Regions from separate parts of the Mesorhizobium sp. WSM4898 genome, predicted to be linked through region 3. Evidence: predicted binding sites of a transcription regulator. Region 3 holds the regulator's gene; each other region holds the start of a gene.

The links. Region 3 encodes PhoB, which activates phosphate uptake and scavenging genes when phosphate is short. Its sites were predicted from a motif close to TGTCATNNANCTGTCAT; they were not measured.
Region 1: the regulator PhoB is predicted to act here: its motif matches at 2,448-2,464, upstream of P9228_RS05215 (ceramide glucosyltransferase).
Region 2: the regulator PhoB is predicted to act here: its motif matches at 1,810-1,826, upstream of P9228_RS09430 (esterase-like activity of phytase family protein).
Region 4: the regulator PhoB is predicted to act here: its motif matches at 1,985-2,001, upstream of P9228_RS01825 (PhoX family phosphatase).

Annotation. Positions count from the first base shown of each region.
Region 1 covers NZ_JARTVQ010000001.1:1,077,892-1,082,038, reverse strand. Annotated here, with positions in the region: gene P9228_RS05220 (O-succinylhomoserine sulfhydrylase) at 1-1,162, shown strand, start outside; gene P9228_RS05215 (ceramide glucosyltransferase) at 1,204-2,349, opposite strand; gene apaG (Co2+/Mg2+ efflux protein ApaG) at 2,568-2,960, shown strand; gene P9228_RS05205 (Hsp33 family molecular chaperone) at 3,013-4,044, opposite strand.
Region 2 covers NZ_JARTVQ010000002.1:405,910-410,056, forward strand. Annotated here, with positions in the region: gene P9228_RS09420 (Gfo/Idh/MocA family oxidoreductase) at 1-418, opposite strand, end outside; gene P9228_RS09425 (LacI family DNA-binding transcriptional regulator) at 616-1,641, shown strand; gene P9228_RS09430 (esterase-like activity of phytase family protein) at 1,886-3,367, shown strand; gene P9228_RS09435 (hypothetical protein) at 3,431-3,712, opposite strand; gene P9228_RS09440 (SDR family NAD(P)-dependent oxidoreductase) at 3,862-4,147, shown strand, end outside.
Region 3 covers NZ_JARTVQ010000013.1:33,928-38,074, forward strand. Annotated here, with positions in the region: gene P9228_RS28990 (ROK family transcriptional regulator) at 92-1,333, shown strand; gene P9228_RS28995 (hypothetical protein) at 1,352-1,711, shown strand; gene phoB (phosphate regulon transcriptional regulator PhoB) at 1,708-2,397, opposite strand; gene phoU (phosphate signaling complex protein PhoU) at 2,417-3,121, opposite strand; gene pstB (phosphate ABC transporter ATP-binding protein PstB) at 3,142-3,945, opposite strand; gene pstA (phosphate ABC transporter permease PstA) at 3,942-4,147, opposite strand, start outside.
Region 4 covers NZ_JARTVQ010000001.1:354,862-359,008, forward strand. Annotated here, with positions in the region: gene P9228_RS01805 (SulP family inorganic anion transporter) at 1-215, opposite strand, end outside; gene P9228_RS01810 (helix-turn-helix transcriptional regulator) at 295-564, opposite strand; gene P9228_RS01815 (phosphatase PAP2 family protein) at 659-1,360, opposite strand; gene P9228_RS01820 (hypothetical protein) at 1,377-1,715, opposite strand; gene P9228_RS01825 (PhoX family phosphatase) at 2,063-4,057, shown strand; gene P9228_RS01830 (GNAT family N-acetyltransferase) at 4,120-4,147, opposite strand, start outside.

The DNA.
Region 1 (4,147 bases), on a different contig from region 3:
GACGGCACTCGTGCATGGCGGGACGCTGCGTTCCGGCTTCGGCGAGACCGCCGAGGCGATGTATCTCACCCAAGGCTATGTCTACGAGACGGCCCAGGCAGCGGAAGCCCGCTTCAAGGGCGAGGAACCCGGCTTCATCTATTCGCGCTACGCCAACCCGACCGTCGATATGTTCGAGAAGCGCATGTGCGCGCTGGAAGGCGCGGAAGACGCACGTGCCACCGCTTCCGGCATGGCCGCCGTGTCCGCCGCCCTGCTCTGCAGCGTCAAGGCCGGCGATCACATCGTTGCGGCGCGAGCCCTGTTCGGCTCCTGCCGCTGGGTGGTCGAGACGCTGGCGCCGCGCTATGGCATCGAGGCAACGCTGATCGACGGCACCGACATTGCCAATTGGGAAAAAGCGGTCAGGCCGAACACCAAGCTGTTCTTCCTGGAAAGTCCGACCAACCCGACGTTGGAAGTGGTCGATATCGCCGCTGTCGCCGCTTTGGCAAATTCGATCGGCGCACGCGTGATCGTCGACAACGTCTTTGCCACGCCGCTGCAGCAGAAGCCGCTGCAGCTCGGCGCCCATATCGTGATCTACTCGGCGACCAAGCACATCGACGGACAAGGCCGCTGCCTCGGCGGCGTCATCCTGTCGGACAAGAAGTGGATCGACGAGAACCTGCACGACTATTTCCGGCACACCGGCCCGAGCCTGTCGCCATTCAACGCATGGACGCTGCTGAAGGGCCTCGAGACGCTGCCGCTGCGCGTGCGCCAGCAGACCGAAAGCGCCGGTAAGATCGCGGACTTCCTGGCCGGCCGGCCGGAGATCGCCCGCGTCATCTATCCGGGCCGGGCCGACCATCCCCAGGCGGATATCGTCAGGAAGCAGATGTCGGGCGGCTCGACGCTGATCTGCCTCGACGTCAAGGGCGGCAAGCAGGCGGCCTTCGCCTTGCAGAACGCGCTCGACATCGTGCTGATCTCGAACAACCTCGGCGACGCAAAGAGCCTGATCACGCATCCGGCGACGACGACGCACAAAAACCTCACTGACGAGGCCCGCGCCGAGCTTGGCATCGGACCAGGCACGCTCAGGCTCTCCGTCGGGCTGGAGGATACCGACGACCTGCTCGCCGACATCGAACAGGCGCTGAAGGCGGCGAAGGAATGAACCGCCACGGCTGCAAAGAGCGCGCTTGAGCCGCAGCCGGCTCAAGCAATCTCTTCGAGTTCAGTCATCCCGCTGTTGCGGATGGTCATTGCGTTGCCACGCCATTCGACGGCTCCGCCAAGCCAGCCGCGCGCCCAGATGGCGGGAAGCATCGCGTCGCGCACGATCATCGCGGTGACGCTGCGCGGCGACAGATACCAGCCCTTGGACCAGGCGAGCATGCATTCGGGCACATAGGCGATCGCCAGCACGCAGAGCGCGGTCGCGGGCAGGCTGACACCGGCGCTTGCCGCCGCGATCAGCGCCAGAAGCAGCGGCGCGACCACACCGGTCAGGATTTCGGGCGCGAAGAACAATGGGAAGGTGACGCGGCGCAGCCGCGCCCAGCGCGCCTGGCGCGACCAGATTTCGGCGAGCGTGCGCTGGCCGAGCGGCTGCTCGAAGGGCGCGGCCACGAGATTGACCCGAAGGCCAAGGCTGTTGACCAGCTTGGTCGCCGCCGCGTCCTCGGCGATTTCGGCGGCCAAAGCCTGGATGCCGCCATTTGCATCCAGCATCGGCTTGTTCCACAGCATGCTCTTGCCCTGGGCGAAGCCAAGGCCGAGCGCTTCGCCGGCATATTGCCAGCGCGCCTGCAGCGTGTTGAGGAAGACGCATTCGACTTCGGCCCAGAAACCGTCCGGCCGCGAGCCGATCGGCGTCGAGCAGACGAGGCCGGTGTCCGGTCCCCAGGCCGCCATCAGATGCTGGACATAGTCCTTGGGCATCAGCACGTTGGAATCGGCGAGGATCACCCAGTCGTGCCGCGCCGCCTGCCAGCCCTTGATGCAGTTGTTGAGCTTGGGATTGGCGCTGATCCTGTCATCGCCGACGAGGAGCCGCGCCGGAACATTCGGAAATCGCGCGATGGCGGCGTTGATCAGCTTGACCACGGGATCTTCGGCGTGCGCGACGCAGAAGATCATTTCGTAGCGCGGCCAATCGAGCGAGAAGGCGCGGTCGAGCGTCTCCTGCGTGAACGGCTCCACGCCGCGCGACGGCACGACGATCGAGACAGGCGGCTGTTTGCTGGAAGGCGGAGGAATGACCCGCCTGGGCTTCAGCCGCGACGATGCGAGCAGGATGCTGGCAAGGTTGGAAAAAAGAAGGGCCGAGGAAGCAAAGGCGGCTGCGAGGGTCAGTTCCATCGAGATCTGGTCACTCCGGAAAGGCCGCCCGCGGCCGTTTCATCACTCGACAAAGCGCCCGAGTCGCCCGCACGGTTTGTGCACACCAACATTGTCATGTGTCACTTAAATGACATTGTTTGTCGGCACTTGCGGTGGAAAAGCCGGCAGGCTGGCGACGCTGCGGAGGTAGAACCGCGAAGCGCGCTAAAATGTTCCCTGCGGCACCGGAGTGGCTCATGTATCGCGCCGTGACGCGCAACATCGAAGTGCAGGTCAGGCCGTTCTATCTGGAGGACCGTTCCGATCCGTCCGAGAACCGTTATGTATGGGGCTACCAGGTGACGATCGACAACCGGTCGGACGAGTTCGTGCAGCTTCTGTCGCGCTACTGGCACATCACCGACGGGCGTGGCCGAGTCGAAGAAGTGCGCGGCGAGGGCGTGGTCGGCGACCAGCCGGAGCTCAACCCCGGCGACAGCTATCAGTACACGTCGGGATGCCCGCTCTCGACGCCATCCGGCATCATGGTCGGCCACTACACGATGCGCAACGGCCGCGGCGAAACGTTCGACGTCGCCATTCCGGCTTTCTCGCTCGATATGCCGGGGACGAAGAGGACGGTGAATTAAAGAACTCGAGTTCCCCGCCTCCGCAAAGCGGGGGCGAGGAACCGGAGCTTTCTCACTCCGCCGCAAACTCCGCCGGATCGAAGTCGTACTGCGTCGAGCAGAACTCGCAGGCGACATGGATGCCGCCGTCCTCGGTCGAGTCCTTGATCTCCTCGGCCGAAAAGCCTTCGAGAATGCCTCGGATTTTGTCGCGCGAGCAGGAGCACTGGTCGGCAACCGGCACACCGCGGAAGACGCGCACGCCGTGCTCGTGGAACAGCCGGTAGAGCAGCCGCTCGGCGCCCACCGTCGGATCGATGAGCTCGGTCGGCTCGATGGTGCCGAGCAGCGCCAAGAGTTCCCGCCAGGAATTGTCGGCCGGTTCGTGCGCCACGTCTCGCGGATCGCCATCCCCGCCCGAAATGTCGGGCACGCGCATGCGTTCGGGCGCCTGCGGCAGGAACTGCGCCAGGATACCGCCGGCGCGCCATTGCTCGCGGGCCCCGCCCGGGCCCGGGGTCACCAGCTTCGCAACCGACATCCTCAGATCGGTCGGGATCTGCTCCGACTGGCGGAAATAGGTGCGCGCGGCTTCTTCCAGCGATGTGCCGTCGAGTTGGACGATGCCCTGATAGCGCTGCGTGTGCGCGCCCTGATCGATGGTCAGGGCCAGGACGCCGGTGCCGAGCAGCTTCTCCTGCGAGATCTCGCCCGAGGCAATCAGTGCCTGCAGCCGGTCGGCGTCGAAGCGCGCATAGGCGCGCAACGAATGCGGCGTGGTGAAGTCCGCCACCAGCATGTCGACCGGTCCGTCGGTGCGCGTCTGCAGGATGAACTTGCCCTCGAATTTCAGCGACGTGCCGAGCAGCACGGTGAGCACGCAGGCCTCCGCCAGCAGGCGCGCGACCGGCTCGGGATAATCGTGACGGCTGAGAATGGCGTCGAGCATCGGCCCGAGCTGCACGGTGCGGCCGCGCACATCCAGGGGCGCTACTTCGTAAGGCACGACATGGTCGTCGCCGGCGAAGCCGAATTCGCCGAGTTTGGGTTGATGCTCAGCCAAGGAAAGCGTTTCCAGCATGACAAAACTCCGGGGCGCGTCCATCCCGCTTTCCAGGCGGCATGGGTCGAAGCGCGTTCGATTTCAGTGATGGCCCGCAAATAGGCATCACACATCCCCGGATCAAGTTGGCGCGGATCAAGTCAAC
Region 2 (4,147 bases), on a different contig from region 3:
AATCGAGGAACCGCCGGATCCGCCTGACATTGGCGACATAGCGCCGGTTCTGAACCACGGCATGGACCCGCCCCGCGCGGCGCGCCGCTTCGATGATGGCGCGCGCATTTTCTGGGCTGTCGGCAAGCGGCTTTTCGGTGAGCAGATGGCAGTTATGGGCAAAGGCCGAAAGCGCGACCTGGCGCCGCGCAGCAGGAACCACGACATCGAACACGGCATCGGGCCGGGTCTGATCGAGAACGGCATCGAGGCTGGTGCCGATGACGGCATTGGGGAGCTCGTACTCGCGCGCCCTCGCCTGCGCCCGCTCGGCATCGAGATCGACAAGGCCGGCAATGGCAAGCCCGTCGATCTGCCTCGCGGCATCGAGCCACTGCCTGCTCATGCCTCCGCACCCGACCAGGACGACCTTCATCATCCAGCGCTCCTCCTCCGCTCGGCCCCTCCAGGCCGAGTGTCACGGCATTTCCGGCTTCACCGTAAACGTTTTTCCGTAAACGTTTACGAGAACACACCCGATGGCGTAGAATGTCAATCACCTGCTCGCGAAAATCGACATCCACTGCTTGGCCTGAAGGACGGCCGGTGCTAGCGAAGTCAGGGGGAGAACCTGCCTTGGCGTCCAGCATCCACGATCTCGCGCGTCACCTGAACATTTCGATCGGCACCGTGTCGCGCGCGCTGAACGGCCGCGCCGACGTCAATGCGGAGACGCGCCAGCGCGTGCTCGAGGCGGCCAGGAAGCTGAACTATTCGCCCAACCAGTCGGGCCGCAGCCTGCGCCAGGGCGCCACCCGCTCGATCGCCTTCATGCTGCAACCGCATCCCGGCGACCAGCAATATGGCGAGCCGTTCTTCATTCCGTTCCTGACCGGCCTGCAGGCGCGGCTCGCCGAGCATGAGTTGGATCTGATGGTCGTCATGGGCGAGCCCGGCCAGTATCAGCAGGAGCGGCTGCGCCGCGTGGTTGAGACGCGCCGGGCCGACGCGGTCGTGTTGGCCAATACACGGCGGGAAGACGATCGGATCGACTATCTGAGCAAGGCCGGCTTTCCCTTCGCCACGCTTGGCCGAAGTCAATCCGGCGGCGACACCTATCCTTCGCTCGATATCGATTTCGAGAGGGCGGGTGATGAAGCCGTCGACCGGCTGGTTGCGCGCGGCCACCGCCGCATAGCTGCCATCCGCCCTTCGCTTGATCTCAACTTCGGCTACCTGTTCCTCGACGGCTACCGCAAGGCTCTGAAGCGGCATGGCATCGAGGTCGACCCCGGCCTGATCGCCGACGGCTTCATCAACGAGACCGGCGGCTACCAGGTGACGCCGCGTGTGATGCTCTCCAAGGACCGGCCGACAGCCATCATCTTCAACAATGACGCGATGGCGCTCGGCGGCTGCAAGGCACTGGCCGAGATGGGCATCAGGCCCGGCCACGACATCGCGGTGATCGTCATCGTCGACACGCCGCTCTGCCGCTACTTCTCGCCGACGCTGACCGCCTTCCGTCCGGCGCTGGAGCCGATGGGCCGGCGGCTGGCCGAGATGCTGCTGGCGTCACTCCCGGCCCATGCCGGTCCGGAGGGGCCACGCACGATCCGCGAAGTCTGGCCGCTGGAGCTCGTCGCGCGCGAGAGCGATTGAGCACCTCTCCTTCTCCCCTTGCGGGAGAAGGTGTCGCCGAAGGCGACGGATGAGGGGTGCTCCAGAGAAAGCCAACGTCTCGCTCCGCTGGAACACCCCTCATCCGTCTCGGCGCTGCGCGCCGATCCACCTTCTCCCACATGGGGAGAAGGCAAGTACCCCCACTCCTGTCACGCAAGTATCATGTTCGCGTCCTAGACCCGATGTGACGCCATTCCGGCTCTGCTCGTCACATGGGGACATCATGAAGCACCTCAACCGAACCGTCGCGCTTGGCGCGGCAATCGCCCTGTTCACCGTGCTGAGCCCTGCGCTCGCCGAGGGTGTTGGCTATGTCAACAAGGGGCTGGTCGGCGTTGGCCGCATCCCCGCCAGCCAGAAGGACAAGTTCGGCGAGACCTTTGGTTCGGGCTCCGGCATGGCGATCGACGCCAAGAGTTGGGCGCGTGACGGCGCCGGCTACAAAGGCTCGCTCTGGCTGCTGCCGGACCGCGGCTACAACGTCGCCGGCACCAGCGACTACCGGCCCCGCTTGAACACCATTGCAATCGAGCTGACCCCGACCGCTCCGGGCGCTGCGCCCGCCGCAGGCCAGGAACATTCGGGCGTCAAGGCAATGCTCGTCGACACCATGCTCCTGACCGACGACAAGGGCGCCGACGCCACCGGCCTCGATCCGCTCAACGGCGTGCGCCCCGCTGCCGGCGACATGCCGATCCTGCCGCAGGCCGACAACGGCAAGCTTTCGCTCGACGACGAGGCGGTCGTGCGCCTGCCCGACGGCACCATGTTCATTTCCGACGAATATGGCCCCAACATCTATCGCTTTTCGGCCGACGGCCGCCTGATGTCGGCGACGCAGCCGCCGACGGCCCTGGTGCCGATGCGCCATGGCAAGCCGAACTTCGCTTCCGACAATCCTGGTCCGGGTGCCGCCGAGCCGGATCCCAAGGATCCCGAGACCGGCCGCCAGAACAATCAAGGCCTCGAAGGCATGTCGATGACGCCAGACGGCAAGTTCCTGATCGCCGTGCTGCAGTCGGCGCCGCGCCAGGATGGCGGCGATTCCGGCTCGACCCGCCGGAACACCCGCGCGCTGGTCTATGACGCCTCCGACCTCGCCCACCTCAAGCTGGCGCACGAATATGTCGTACCGCTGCCGGTGTTCAAGGACGCCAAGGGCAAGATCAAAGTGGCCGCGCAGAGCGATATCGTGGCGCTGTCCGACAAGAGCTTTTTGATGCTGGCACGCGACAGCGGCAACGGCCAGGGGCTGAAGGACGCCGAGTCGGTCTACCGCAAGATCGAGATCGTCGACCTGTCCGCGGCCACCGATATCGCCAACGGCCCATTCGACGCCGCCGACAAGCCGGTTGCGCCGAAAGGCGTGCTCGATCCGTCGGTGACGCCGGCCAAGCTCACCTCGTTCATCGACATCAACGACAAGGGCGAACTCGGCCGTTTCGGCCTGCACAACGGCGCGCCGAACGACAGGAACAACCTCTCGGAGAAGTGGGAGGCGATGTCGCTGGTGAGCGTGCTGGACCCGAAGCTGCCTGACGACTATTTCCTGTTCGTCGCCAACGACAACGACTTTCTCACCCAGGACGGCTTCCAGGTTGGTGCCCCGTACAAGGCCGAGGATGGCGCCGATGTCGACACCACCTTCCTGGTCTATCAGGTTACCCTGCCCGGCCTGTCGGGGAACAGTCTCGCCGCAAACTAGTTGCGATTACCTGGTTTACGCCGGACAGGCGGTTCGAGCGTCTCGTGGAAAGATAGCGGGTTCTTACTGCCGCATCGCTTTCAGTTTTTCTGCCGCCGAGGCGGCAAGGTCGGCATAGCGCTCTTCCAGCCGCTCTGCGGCCTTGATGACGGGAAAGTCATGGCCGAACTTCTCCAGCGCCAGGCGCAGCTTTTCCGCGAAGTCCGCCTGTTGCTCCAGTGCCGAAAACAGGGTCTTGACCTGCGCCTCGCTGATATCGGGGTTGGCGAGCATCTTCGGCACATCCCGGCCCATCTGTTCGCCGGTGGCGGTCTGCTCCTTCAGGATTCCGATCCAATCGGTCAATGCCGAACTCCTTTTCTGGCAGCATGCGCGGGGCAAGCTGCTGCGGTCAACCCATTGCCGCTACCGCCGTCGATCATTGCAGCGATCAAGGCTTGCCTCGCCCCTGACCGGCGTTAAGTTCGGCTCGACCCGGAATAAGGACATCAACCATGACCAGCGACGCCGAAATCCAGACCGCCCTGCCCGCTTTCGCCTCCGGCAATATCGCCGTCATCACCGGCGGCGCCAGCGGCATAGGCCTGGCCGCCGCGAAGCGCTTCGCGGCCATGGGCATGAAGACCGTGCTTGCCGACATAGGCGGCGTGCGCCTCGACCAGGCCCGGCAGGCGGTCGCCGTCATTGCCGGGGACGATGCCGTTCTCCCTATCCCCACCGACGTCTCCAAGGCCGACGAAGTCGACCGGCTCGCGGACCTCGCCTACGGTGCGTTCGGTG
Region 3 (4,147 bases):
GGTTCGGGTGCCGGCGTCCGGGTGAATCGATCTGGCGCGTCGCCGGGTCCTGTGCATGATCGAGAGGCCGCGCTGACTGGGAGGAGAAAAAATGTCGGTCGGAATCCGCCACGACGATCTGCGCCGGCGCAACCGCGCCATGGTGCTCTCGGCCGTGCGCCGGGCCGGCCAACCGTCGCGCACGGAAATCGCCGCGACCACCGGGCTCAGCCATTCGACCATTTCGGCGATCTCTTCCGACCTGATCCAGGAAGGCATCCTGGCCGAGAGCAAGCCGAGCGAGACCGCGTCTCTGAAGCGCGGCCGGCCACAGGTGGGCCTCGCGCTCAAGCCGGAGGCGGCGGCGGTGGTAACGGTGGTGCTGTCGCTCAATTTCCTCTCGGTCGCCGTTATCGATTATGCGGGCCAGGTCATCGCCGAGGAGCAGCGCCGCCTCGATACCCTCACCATGCCGCGCAACGAGCTGATCGGCGAATGCTTGGCGATCGTGCGGCGCCGGTTGGACGATCCGGACCTCGACGTCGGCAGCGTCGCCCGCATCGCCATGGGCATCCAGGGCATCACCGATTCCCATGCCCGCGCCATGCTGTGGTCGCCGATCACGCCGCTGACCGACATTGCCTTCGCCGACATTCTTGAAAAGGAATTCGGCATTCCAGCCACCATGGAGAACGACTGCAACATGATGGCTGTGGCGCTGCAGTGGCGCGATCCCCACCGCTATCGCGACAATTTCATCGCCATCCTGCTCTCGCACGGCATCGGCATGGGCCTGGTGCTGAAGGGCGAGCTGTTCACCGGCACGCATTCTTCAGGCGGCGAGTTCGGCCACATGATCCATCGTCCGAGCGGCGCGCTTTGCCGTTGCGGACGCCGCGGCTGCGTCGAGGCCTATGCCGGCAACTACGCCATCTGGCGCAGCGCCATGAAGATGAGCGAGGACGCCGAGCCGATCGATGTCGGCGACGCCGACATGCGGGCGCTCGCCGCCAAGGCGCGCGAGACAGATGGCCCGGAGCGCGAGGCCTATCGCCGGGCCGGGGAGGCGCTGGGCTTCGGCCTCGGCAGCCTGTTCGCGCTGATCGACCCGGCGCCGGTCGCCATGGTCGGCGTCAGCGCCGCCGCCTTCGACCTGATCGAGCCGGCGCTGCGCGAGGCGATCGCCCAGACCGCCGGCGGCCAGCATTCAAATTCGATCTCCTTCGATACCGAGCCGAACGAATTGCCGCTGATCCGCGAAGGCTGCGCCGTGCGCGCGCTGACCTTCGTCGACCAGGAGATTTTCGCGCCGGGCGTGCAGGCGAGAAGCGGCGCGGGGAAGAATGTCGCCTGAGGCCGACGAGTGCCTATGATGAAGAGCTACAAGAACCGGCTTGGCGTAACCTATTATCTGCCTGACTTCGGCCCTCCCGCTCGCTGGCTCATGAGTGTCACGCCTGGGGGCGCGGATTTGCCAACCCTGTACTATTTCGAATGCGATGCCGAGAATCTTGGTCGTCGGGCAATACACATATACGCCGATGGCCGCATGCTCCTCGCATATCCCGGAGGCCTCGACGGCGACCACTTGCCCGAGGGGGAGCTGCCTACGGTGGAAGAGGCCGAGCACGATGGTTTGCAAACCCGCGAGATTGCCAAAGCGGAGTTCGACGCGCTTTGGGCTGCACTGTCTCGCCTGGAAGGCACGGATGAACTCCAGGCCGGCGGCTAATCTTCCCTGATCGCGTAGCCCGCCCCACGGATGGTACGTATGACGTCCGGCATGCGGCCGTTGTTGACCGCCTTGCGCAGGCGGCCGACATGCACGTCCACGGTGCGCTCGTCGATATAGATCGTCTCGCCCCAGACATTGTCGAGCAGCTGGCTGCGCGAGAACACCCGGCCGGGATGCCGCATCATGAATTCCAGCAGCCTGAACTCGGTCGGGCCGAGCCGGATCTCGCTCTTCTTGCGGTAGACGCGATGCGATTCGCGATCGAGCACGATGTCGCCGACCTTGAGCACGCTGGACAGCACCTCCGGCTTGGCGCGGCGCAGCAGCGCCTTGACCCTGGCCATGAATTCCGGCGTCGAGAACGGCTTGACCAGATAGTCGTCGGCGCCGGTCGAGAGGCCGCGCACCCTGTCGCTTTCCTCGCCGCGCGCGGTCAGCATGATGATCGGCAGGCGTTCGGTCTCGGGCCGCATCCTGAGGCGCCGGCAAAGCTCGATGCCGGACACCGCCGGCACCATCCAGTCGAGCACCAGAAGGTCGGGCACATTCTCCTGCAGGCGGATCTCGGCCTCGTCGCCGCGCGTCACCACCTCGACCTGATAGCCCTCGGATTCGAGGTTGTAGCGGAGCAGCACCCCCAGCGGCTCCTCGTCCTCCACCACCATGATGCGTGGCGCGATCATTTAGCAGGCACCTTCGCTGTCAGGCCGCCGGCGCCGACATCGCCGTCTCGTCCTGCTTAGGACGATTCGCGGGCAATTGCGCGCCGGTCAGCACATAGTAGGCGTTCTCGGCGATGTTGGTGACGTGGTCGCCTATGCGCTCCAGATTCTTGGCGCAGAACAACAGATGCGTGCAAGCCGTGATGTTGCGCGGATCCTCCATCATGTAGGTCAGGAGCTCGCGGAAGACGGAGGTGTATTTGACGTCGATGCGCTCGTCGTCGTTGCGGAGCTTGGCGAGCGCCGTGGCGTCGCCGGCCGTGTATTCCTCGATCACGCCCTGCACTTGGATCAGCACCAGCTGCGCCATCGAATCGATGGAGTGCGAAAGGTCGCGCGGCGCGGCGCTGATGCCGACCGAGCCGACGCGCTTAGCGATGTTCTTGGCAAGGTCGCCGATGCGCTCGAGATCGCCGGCCATCCGGATGGCGCCAACGACGCTGCGCAGGTCGTCGGCCATCGGCTGGCGTTTGGCAATCAGCGTGATGGCGCGATCGTCGAGCTCGCGTTGGCGCGCGTCCATGATGGCATCGTCGGAGACCACGCGCTGCGCCAGCGCGTTGTCGGAATTCAGCAGAGCCTTGGTCGACGCGCCGACCATCGAGCCGGCAAGATCGCCCATGTCGCGGATGAGCTGGCTGATCTGCCTCAGATCCTCGTCGAAGGAAGCGACCGTATGGGCCATGGTTATGTCCTCGTATGAACTCAGCCGAAGCGGCCGGTGATGTAGTCCTGCGTGCGCTTCTCGCGGGGCGAGGTGAAAATCTTTTCGGTCCGGTCGAATTCGATCAGCTCGCCGAGATACATGAACGCCGTCTGCCGCGAGACGCGCGCCGCCTGCTGCATGTTGTGGGTGACGATCACGATCGTGTAGTCGGCCTGCAGCTCGTCGATCAGCTCCTCGATCTTGGCGGTCGAGAGCGGATCGAGCGCCGATGCCGGCTCGTCGAGCAGGATGACCTCCGGCTTCACCGCCACGGTGCGGGCGATGCAGAGCCGCTGCTGCTGGCCGCCCGAAAGGCTCTGGCCACTGGCGTTGAGCTTGTCCTTGACCTCGTTCCACAGCGCGGCGCGCTTCAGCGCCTGTTCGACGCGATTGTCCATCTCGGCCTTGCTGATCTTCTCATACAGCCTGACGCCGAAGGCGATGTTCTCGTAGATCGACATCGGGAACGGCGTCGGCTTCTGGAACACCATGCCGATCTTGGTCCTGAGCAGGTTGAGGTCCTGCGAGCGGTCGAGGATGTTCTTGCCGTCGAGCAGCACCTGGCCTTCGGCGCTCTGCTTCGGGTAGAGCTCGTAGATGCGGTTGAGCACGCGCAGCAGCGTCGACTTTCCGCAGCCCGAAGGTCCGATGAAGGCGGTAACGCTGCGCTCGGGCAGCGACAGGTTGATGTCCTTCAGCGCCTTCGACTGGCCATAGTAGAAGTTGAGGTTCTTGACTTCGATCTTGGCCTTCTCGGCGGTCGTCTCGGCTACGTTCAGGTCGGTGGACAACATCGGTTTCATCTGTCCTCTCTGCGTCCGGTAAGGCTGCGGGCGAAGATGCTCAGCCCGAGAACCGTCAGGGTGATTATCAGTGCGCCCGTCCAGGCCAGTTGCTGCCATTCCTCATAAGGGCTCAGCGCAAACTGGAAGATGGTCACCGGCAGGCTGGCCATCGGCGCGTTGAGATTGCTCGACCAGAACTGGTTGTTGAGCGCGGTGAAGA
Region 4 (4,147 bases), on a different contig from region 3:
GTGTAGAGGCCTCGCTCCGGCGTCACGCCGGACGCGATGGCGATCGCCATGCACAACGGCAGCGCCACGATGGCCACCGTCAACCCCGCGACGGCGTCAGCCCTGAAATGCGCCAGCGTGTAGCCTTCGCGCAGCACCGTGACCAGCTTGGGCGTGAACAGCTCGGCAAAGGACGGCCGCGCCTGGGGGTGGATTGACCGCCGGACCTGATCCATGGACTGCCTTCCGCTCCGTAAGGGCGGCGGGATCGTCGGCAGGGCTGTCGGCGGTCGCCGTCGCGACTTCTTGTGCGGCTCAGCCTTGGGAGTTCTGCGGCGTGGCAGGCTTGAGACGCACGCCCCTGCCGCCGCGCTCGCTGGCCTGGTTCTCGCCGATCAGCTCCACCCCGGCCTCGTCGAGTGCCTGGATGACCTTCATCAGCGTATCGACCACGCCTCTGACGACACCTTCACTCGCTTCCATGCGTTGGATGGTCGGAAGCGAAACCCCGGCGCGCTCGGCGAGCGTTTTCTGGTCGATACCGGCCAACGCCCTCGCGGCGCGCATCTGCGCGGCAGTGATCATCGGCCAGAACCCCTGTCTGAGTCTGCAGTATCAATGGATAATCCAAAGATCATGATGTTTCAAGCATCATAACAAACAGTTGAAACATGAGTACTCATTCGCTGTCCGCCACCACTTTGCGCCGCTGCAGCAGGCGCGCTGCAACCCAGCACAACATGGCCCAGGCAAAGCCGGCGCACCAGCCGGCAAGCACGTCGGACGGCCAATGCACGCCGAGATAGACGCGGCTGGTTCCGACCAGCACCGTGGTGAGCACGGCGAGGCCGAGCACGAAGATCTTCGTCCTGCGGTTCGGTAGGAAACGCGCGGCGAGCGAGCCCAGCGTGAGATAGGTCACCGCCGACAGCATCGCATGGCCGCTCGGAAAGGAGAGCGAGGTCTCGTTGACGAGATGCGAGACGAGATCGGGGCGGGGCCGGTCGACCTCGAACTTGAGCAGGCTGGACGCCGCCTGACCGCCCGCCACCGAAACGAACACGAACAGTGCGGTCGCCGGTCGGCGCATCAGCAGAAAATAGACGATCACCGCAGTCGTGATCAGCACCAGCACGCTGGTGCTGCCGAGCGCGGTGATATCGCGCACCGCGCCTTGCAGCCAAAGCGGACCGATCGGGCTGTCCGGCTGCCCGGCATGGCGGAAGGCGAGCAGGATTTCCGTGTCCAACGCATGCGGAGTCGTGGCGCGCGCCACGCCCATGAGTTCCACCAGGCCCCATAGCCCGCAGGCGATGGCCAGCCCGGCCGCAAGCACCGGGAATTCTATTCTGTTGAGCAGCGCCTTGGCGGTCGATTTCATGCCGGGCCTGCTCCAATTACAGCCGCTGCATATAGGGTCCGAGCGTGATCAGCGCGACGGCCGCGATCGCCAGCACGACGCCTGTCGCTTGGAAAGTGTTGAGGCGCTCTCCAAAGAAGACCAGCGCCACGACATTGACTGAGACCAGCTGGATCACTGCCGACAGGCTGAACGACACCGACATGCCGAATTCGCGGATCAGCCTGAGCATGATCAGATTGCCGGCGGAATAGAGCGCCAGCGTCAGCACGATCTTGCCGAGACTCGGCGCCAATCCCCATTGTTTGGCCGCCATCGCGGCCAGCAGGAAAATCACAGTCGAAACGCCAAGCTGCGCCAGTCCCCAGAGACTCACGTTCATCCCTCCCGAAGCGGCCTTCGCCGCGCCGCTCGCCGCTTTTGTTTCCGAAGCGCGCGAAGCCGTCAAGCTGATGGCGTCGGGCAAGCTACGCTGCGACGGGATCGAAGGCGGAATCTCGCAAGGCAAGCCCCGCAGCCATGGTTGGCGTCCTTGCGCCGAGCGCGCTCGGGAGTCTGCTCGCCGTGTGGCGTGGGCCTCGTGTGGCGCCAATGCGTGGGCGAACAGTCATCAGCCGGCAAATTGGCATTGCTCAATGGGGCTGATGTCACGAAAATGTGATCGGCCGCCTATAGGGATCGACCGGTTACCCGTTCCAGCCACCTCAAGAGCCAGAGGAGCCCATGACCCAACCTGAGATCCGCTTCCGTACCAGCCAGCTCGAGGAGAATGACGGCCCGCCCGTCAATCCTACCGACAACCGCACGATGGGCGAGATCATCGCCGCGCGCTTCTCGCGCCGCGACTTCCTCAAGGGCTCGCTGGCTGTCTCGGCCATCGCCGCCACCGTGAGCCCGCTGGCGCTCGTCGCGGCAGACGAGGCGCGCGCCGCCGAGGCCTCGGCCTTCAAATTCGACGAGCTCGAGGCCGGCATCGACGACAAGCACCACGTCGCGCCGGGCTACGATGCCGACGTGCTCTTGCGCTGGGGCGACCCGCTCTTTACCGATTCGCCGGAATTCGACCCGGCAAAACAATCGGCCGAAGCCCAGGCAAGACAGTTCGGCTACAACAACGACTATATCGGTTATATCCCGATCGACGGCTCGGCCGAGCATGGCCTGCTGGTCGTCAACCACGAATACACCAACCCGCATCTGATGTTCCCCGGCATCGTCAAGATCGTCGACAAGGACGGCAAGAAGGCCGCCGAGGTGGCGCCGCTCAGCAAGGAGCACGTCGATGTCGAGATGGCGGCGCACGGCGGCAGCATCGTCGAGATCCGCAAGGAGGGCGGCAAATGGCAGGTGGTGCGTGACGGCAAGCTCAACCGCCGCATCATGTCCACCACCGAAATGGCGCTGTCCGGTCCGGTAGCCGGCCATGATCGCGTCAAGACCAATGCCGACCCGTCTGGCACCAAGGTCTTCGGCACCCTCAACAACTGTGCCGGCGGCGTCACGCCCTGGGGCACCTATGTGATGGCCGAGGAGAACATCCACGGCTATTTCTCGGGCGAGCTGCCGGAAGGCCACAAGGAGGCCGCCAACTACAAGCGTCTCGGCATTCCGGAGGGCGCCTATGAATGGGGCGCGCATTACGATCGCTTCAACCTCGCCAAGGAACCGAACGAGCCCAACCGCTTCGGCTGGGTCGTCGAGGTCGACGTCAATGACCCCAATTCGGTGCCGAGGAAGCGAACCGCCATGGGTCGCTTCAAGCATGAAGGCGCCGAATCGATCGTGACCAAGGATGGCCGCGTCGTCTTCTATCTCGGCGACGACGAGCGCTTCGACTATGTCTACAAATTCGTCACCAAAGGCACGTTCAATCCGAACGACCGCGCCGCCAACATGAACCTGCTCGACGAGGGCACACTGCATGTCGCCAAATTCGCCGAGGACGGCTCGGTCGAATGGATGCCGATCGTGTTCGGCGAAGGTCCGCTGACGGCGGAAAACGGTTTCGCCAGCCAGGCCGACGTTCTGATCGAGACGCGTCGCGCCGCCGACCTGCTCGGCGCCACCAAGATGGACCGGCCGGAAGACATCCAGCCCAATGCCGGCAACGGCAAGGTCTATGTCATGCTGACCAACAATTCCAAGCGCAAGGCCGACCAGGTCGACGCCGCCAATCCGCGCGCGGCGAACGCCTTCGGCCACATCATCGAGATCGTCGAAGACGGCGGCGACTTCGCCGCCACCAAGGGCAAGTGGGAAGTGCTGCTGAAGTGCGGTGATCCTTCGGTGGCCGATGTCGGCGCCACCTTCTCGACTGCCACCACCGCCAATGGCTGGTTCGGCATGCCGGACAATTGTGCCGTCGACTCGGCCGGCCGCCTGTGGGTCGCGACCGACGGCCAGGGCCCGAAGGCCACCGGCCGTACCGACGGCCTGTGGGCGGTCGACACCGAGGGCGCGGCGCGGGCGACCTCAAAGCTGTTCTTCCGCGTGCCGATCGGCGCCGAGATGTGCGGCCCGCTATTCGCGCCGGATGACCAGACCGCCTTCGTCGCCGTCCAGCATCCGGGCGACGGCGGCGAGGACTGGGAAGCTTTTGGCCGCCCCTCCTATTACGAGGATCCATCGACCCGCTGGCCGGACTTCAAGCCGGACATGCCGGTGCGTCCGGCGGTCGTTGCCATCACCAAGCAGGGCGGCGGCAAGATCGCGGTCTGATTGGCGACTCGCTTAAGCAGGGGAAGGGTTGCGGTGATCCGCGACCCTTCCTCATCTTGCGATTACTCCACGCCTCGGACCACGGCCATG